2 regions of the Pseudodesulfovibrio profundus genome follow, and region 2 is predicted to be linked to the other one. Evidence: predicted binding sites of a transcription regulator. Region 2 holds the regulator's gene; the other holds the start of a gene.

Region 1 (3,187 bases), 1.0 Mb from region 2:
GCGTCAGGCTGACGGGTTGCCAAATTCATGGAAGCGAGCATCAGGTACGGCCTTGATACGCTAGGATCGGCCTCCTTGGCCTTTGCCAGATACTCACGGGCTTCATCGGCGTTATTGTCCTGAAGAGCCAGCCGAGCAAGAAATACGTATAACGGGACATCACCCTTGGCACCGGTCAGTCCATCTTCCAGCACGCGCTTGGCCTGCTTCTTGTTGCTCTGACTCAGGTAGAAAGATGCGAGGACGATCTTGGGACGAAGAGCCTGGGGAGCGCTGTCCATGGCTTGACGAAGCGCGCTTTCGGTCTTGTTCATGTCGCCACGTTCATATTCGAGAGAGCCGATCTTGAGATAGGCACCAGTGAAATCCGGGCGCTCTTCGGACGCCTTCTTGGCGTATTGCAGAGCCTTTTCCGGCTCGCCCTTGAGGGTGTAGGCATCACTGAGGATGACGCGAGCCGTCACACTTTGCGGATCAACTTCGAGCACCTTCTGGGCTTCGGCAATGGATTCATCCACGCGGTTCTGCTGAAGCAGAATCAGACTGATCATCTCGCGGGCGTTGATGAACTTGTCGGAACGGTCGGCAGCGATGCGGAGGTTGGAAATCGCAGTCTCCAGATCACCCTTGTTGTAGTAGCTCAGTCCAAGGTTGAAATACCCTTCGAGATCGGGATGGATGGAAACAGCTTCCAGAAAAGAGTCAATGGCTCCCTTGAAGTCGCGCTGACCATAACGAACCAGTCCCTGAATCTTGTTGCCAAAAGCGGTATCGGGAGCGGTCTGCTTCAGCTCGTCTGCAATGGCCTGAGCTTCGTCGAGGCGGGCCTGAGCGATATACGACTTGGCGAGCGCATACTTGACGAACGCGTCATCAGGATGATTTGCCAATATCTGATTGAGGGTGGCCTGATACTTTTCGAGATCGCCGGCAGCCATTTCTGCGCGTGAACGATAGAGCAACGCATCACGGTGGTTTGGGTCATCCTGGAGGATGGCTGCGACCAGGTTGTCAGCTTCTTCCTTGCCGTCTTCGAGGGCGATGAACTGCGCCAATGTAAAGCGGGCATCATTGTCGGAAGGAGCCACTTCCACGGCCTTTTGCAGACTCTGCAACGTGTTGGGCTTGTCACCCAATGCCCAGTAATTCTTACCCAGCAGTTGATAGGCTTCCGACGACTCAGGGTACTCCTTTATATAATCCTTAAGATACCCGATGGCGGCATCGTAGTCCTTTTCATAGGAATTGATCTTCGCCATATCGATCAGAACGCTCTTGTCGTAGGGGTTCTGGCGAATGTACTTTTCAAAATTGCTTTCGGCCTGAGAAATCTTGCCGGTCTCCAGATATGCCTTGGCCAAACCCAAACGGGCTTCCATGGACTCCGGCGAATCTTCGAGCACGGTCTTGTAGATGACGATGGCTCCCTGGTAGTTGCCTTCCTTAAGGTATTGATCGCCTTCGGCCATCAATTCGGAAACATCTTGACCACAGGCAACCATGGTGAGGGAGAGGATCAGTATAAGAATGGTGGCAAGACGATTCACTGCAGACTCCAGGGATTTATGGTTTGAGTTAGGAAAAAAACAATCAATACAACACTCCATCCAAGTTGGTCCCCTAAATGCTATAACCATGCCAGCCACCAATACACAAAATAACCACAACAAATCGGCAAGTTACATACAATTCCCCTATTTTATAATTCAGAAATACAACCATGCTTGTCCATGTTTTCCAGACTCTCTGTCTCGGATCCTTTACACTGTAAGCGTCACCGACAGCTGGCCAACACCGAAAATCGGGACATCTAACAGTCTGCATACATTAGATAAATGACATTACCTGGAGTGGCTGGCGGCTCTTGCAGACGGACTTTGGGAGTGCTGATTTTGCACTAAACATCCAATATAATGTGATAAAAAAATAATTTTCAACAGCTAGTCACCCACATTGGGAGGACTACCCAATCGTTTTTCGGCCATATACCGGGATATCGCCAGTTGTCAGGTTTTCAGACAGTCGCAAAATGCAGTGTCTTATTTTTCCAGACACCTAATCCGAAACGCCATCCAGAACTTTTTTTGCCTCATCCCGACTCTTTTGTGCCAACTTCTTTTTAGCATTTGTCACAAACAAATAATGCCAGACGCACGATCAACTCTTCACAGAATTTATCGCCCGCAGTCGGGTTACAGAGCCATTTTTCAATTATTGAAAGGAGCTGGATTCGCATTGCTCCGAGAGTGCCACTTCATACGATCACCGCTCTCTTTGAAAGAGGTGAGCGCATGTCTGTTTTTTCAGGACTAGCATCATAACTTGCTAATACAGAGACCTCTGCACGGCAAATCCCACACTTTTACTCTTTAACTATTTGATTTATTATGCTATTATTTCTCCATCCAAAGGAGGAAGGCATGGCTATTCGGCAGAAAGGACCTCGGTTGGGTGATTACTTCCTGGGGCACCGCAGAACCAAGACCACATTTCTGGATGAGATCAACGAACTCATCGACTGGCAGCCCATCAACGCCTTTCTGTGCAAGAAGATCAGGCGCAAGGCCAACGCCGTGGGCAATCCCGCCTATCCGCCTCTGGCGATGTTCAAGATTCTGCTCTTGCAGCGTTGGTACAACCTGAGTGATCCGGGCGTGGAGCAGGCGCTGCTCGACCGGCTCTCCTTTGTCAGATTTACCGGTTTTTCCATCGAGGACGACGTGCCGGACGAGACCACCATATGCCGTTTCCGTAACGGTTTGATCCGCCTGAAGGTGCTGGACTCCTTGCTCGACATGCTTAACCGCCAGCTTGAAGGACAAGGGCTTCTTGTCCGTGAGGGAGCCGTGGTGGACGCCTCGGTAGTCGAGTCGCAGCGGCGGCCGCGCAAGGTTATCGACGTGATGCCTGAGGACCGTTCCGAGGACGCCGAAGAACAGGATGGGCCGGTGGACTGCCGGGTCAGCTATTCGGATGACGAGGAGGCGGCCTGGCTCCGCAAGAGAAATCGGGCCTATTACGGCTACAAGCTCCATGCCGCGACGGACAGTCGAGACGGGTTTCTGCTCTGTGGTCACATCACTCCCGCGAACCATTCGGACACGGGCGAATTCGAGCGGCTCGTGAATGGCGTCGGCCTTGATCCCGGCGCACGGGTTTATGCGGACAAGGGCTATTGCAGCGGGAA
Region 2 (3,187 bases):
TAACCACGGGAAATGAATTGCATGTACTCAAGAAGAGACCCTTTGCGAATTATACGTCTTGTAGAAGCTTCCAGAGTTCTTCAACATCTTTGGCTTCCATGAACCGTTCTCGAAATTCTTTATCTTTAAGCACTCTGGAAATCTGAGCGAGTATCCGAAGATGCATCCCCGCGATTTGCTCGGGAGCAAGCACCAGGAAAAAAATAGAGCACGGACGATTGTCCAGCGCTTCAAAGTCAACCCCTTCAGGGCTTCTTCCTACGACAACAACGACCTTTTCCAGGTTCTCCAGTTTACCATGAGGAATGGCAATGGAGTCTCCGATGCCCGTAGTGCCGAGTTTTTCACGATCAAGAAGGACACGGACTGCGTAGTCCGTGTCCAATTCGGAAAGAGCTTTACCCACAGGGGATATGAGTTCCATCAAAACCCCCGACTTTGAGTCGGAAGTCAGATTGGGAAGGATCAAATCCTTCTCCAGATAATCACCTAATTTCATAATTTAATTACCAGGATCAATCAGGCCGTAATCGCCGTTCTTCCGCCTGTAAATGACATTAACACCTTCTGTTTCCGCATTCAGGAATACGAGGAAATCATTGTCGAGCGAATTCAGTTGCAATGCAGCCTCATCAATGGACATTGGCTTGGGTTCATATGTGTCGGTGCCAACAATGGTAGGTCCGGCCTCCCGATTGCTTTCTTCATAAGCGAAGAAATTGGTCTGCACCTTGTTGCCTCGCCCGGAACGGACGCGAGACTTCATCTTTTCACGCATCTTTCGAAGTTGTGCTTCCAACTTGTCAACGACCATATCAATGGTCGCATACATGTCTTCGGAGTCTTCATACGCTGATATATGGATATTATCGGCATTCAGGATAACATCGGCCTTATGGCGAAACTTGTCGACCGACAGGTTTACCTGAAGATCGGCCTCATCGGAGTCGGAGACGAACTTGCCTACCTTTTCAAATCGCTTTTGTGCATAGCCCTTCAAATGATCGGACGGCTCAAAATCCTTGAAAGTGAAGCTTATGTTCATGTGCTACCTCCTGTTTATAGGTCCAACAAGTTCAAAATCAGAAGTACTGCTTGCGCTTGGACGAAGATGGAATCCCCATTGCTGAGCGATACTTGGCTACGGTACGCCTGGCGATGTTCACCTCAAGCTTATCCTTGAGTATTTCGCCAATTTTTTCATCGCTCAACGGTTTCTTCGTATCTTCTTCGGCAATCATCTGTTTAATGAGTGCCTTAACGCTCTCCGAACCCACCTGGGAACCATCGTCAAGATCCAACGCACTGTTGAAAAAGAACTTCAACTCAAATATCCCGTGCGGAGTGGAAACATACTTGCTCGTGGTAATCCGGCTAACGGTGGATTCATGCATTTCGATGTCTTCAGCAACCTCCTTGAGTATGAGTGGCTTCAACTTTGTGACGCCCACTTCAAAAAACTCTTTTTGAAAACGAATAATACTTTCAACTACTTTATACAAAGTTCTCTGCCGTTGGTACAGACTTTTCATCAACCAGGCTGCAGAACGCATCTTTTCTTGAAAATACTCTTTCTCTTTCTCGACAGCTCCGCGCATGGAGTCCATGTAGAAAGAATTCATTTGCAGTCTCGGCATCCCATCTTCATTCAGAATGATGACAAACTCATCACCATACTTGTAAACGAAAACATCAGGACTTACATAGTGCGGTTCAGTACTGGAAAAATTGGTACCGGGCATCGGATCAAGTGTCTGCATGAGATCAAGATATTCCTTGAGTTCTTCCATGGATATCTTGAACTTCCGCGCCAACGGCTTGTATCGATTCTTTTCGAGGTCTTCCAGGTGATCCCTGACAAGGGATTGGAGGATGGGATCGTCGTACCCAAGAACCTCCATCTGCACTTCCAAACACTCTTGGGGGGTCCGTGCGCACACACCAACCGGATCGAGGCGCTGAATGCGATGAACAAGGTTGTCGATTTCCTCATCCGTTGCGGGGACCATGGATCGTATCTCATCATTGGATGCCTGGAGGTATCCATTATGATCGATATTCCCTATGACCGCTTCGCCTATTTCAATCTCTCGCTCAGTAAAATTGGACAAACGCATCTGCCAGTGGAGATGACCTTCCAGCGAGGGCTTGGATGCCAGGCGAGCTTCAAACGACACCCCTTCTTCCGGGACTTCAGAGTCCCTGGATGCCGCTTGCTTGGATGTACTGGAAAATTCACCAAGATAGTTTTCCCAGTCAGCAGTCCGAACAAGTTCCTCTTCAGCCTGGGACTCTGTCAACTCTTCTCGCTCAGGAATTTCAGTTTCCGTTTCTGCTTCATCCAGAAACGGATTCTCCATCAATTCCTGCTGAACAGTCTCCAGCAGCTCCAAACGCGAAAGTTGCAGCAGCTTGATGGCTTGCTGCAGCTGAGGCGTCATGACCAGTTGCTGCGAGAGCTTGAGTTGTTGTCTAAGTTCGAGTCCCATATACCAGCCTTAAGGCATGCTTCCAAATACTGCCTAAATTGAATCCATTAATAAAAACCAAATAACTTGAATATCATTATGACACACTGAAAACCATGTGGCAAGCGTGCAAATATAACTATTGAAAAATATGAACTATTTTACAAACAATCGCCCCATGAAAAAAGTGTACCAACGTTTACATGGAGTGTAAATCGACTTATCAAAATAAGGCTTGATAAACTACAATCTGAAGTCTTCACCAAGATAAATTTGCCGAGCCTGACTGTCTTCAACAATCTCCTCTGGCGTACCTTCAAGAATTACCGTTCCCTCATAGACGAGATATGCCCGATCACAAATATTCAAGGTTTCTCTGACATTATGATCGGAAATCAGGATACCGATCCCCATGCTTTTCAAGACTGAAATGATTTCCTGAATATCGATTACAGCAATCGGGTCGATTCCGGCAAAGGGCTCGTCGAGAAGAATAAACTTCGGATTCATTATCAACGCCCGAGCGATTTCCAAACGACGACGCTCACCACCAGACAAAAACATGGCTGGTTGATCCGCCAATTTCGTAATCCGGAACATCTCCATCAATTCTTGAGCACGGGCATTCTGGTCTGCTCGGCTCAGAGCTGTTTGTTCCAATATGATTTCAAGATTCTGTCGTACGGACAGTTTTTTGAAAATGGAACTCTCCTGAGGCA

The links. Region 2 encodes sigma-54, which starts transcription at its own class of promoters, with help from an activator protein. Its sites were predicted from a motif close to CTGGCACGGNNNNTGCTT; they were not measured.
Region 1: prsT (XrtA/PEP-CTERM system TPR-repeat protein PrsT) is a predicted target of sigma-54. The motif match lies at 1,625-1,642, and genes of this name have one in related genera.

The regions. Positions count from the first base shown of each region.
Region 1 is NZ_LT907975.1:1,391,941-1,395,127, forward strand. Features, by position in the region: gene prsT (XrtA/PEP-CTERM system TPR-repeat protein PrsT) at 1-1,547, opposite strand, end outside; gene DPRO_RS06695 (IS5 family transposase) at 2,388-3,187, shown strand, end outside.
Region 2 is NZ_LT907975.1:345,335-348,521, reverse strand. Features, by position in the region: gene rapZ (RNase adapter RapZ) at 1-31, opposite strand, end outside; gene DPRO_RS01680 (PTS sugar transporter subunit IIA) at 50-499, opposite strand; gene hpf (ribosome hibernation-promoting factor, HPF/YfiA family) at 503-1,045, opposite strand; gene rpoN (RNA polymerase factor sigma-54) at 1,083-2,489, opposite strand; gene lptB (LPS export ABC transporter ATP-binding protein) at 2,712-3,187, opposite strand, start outside.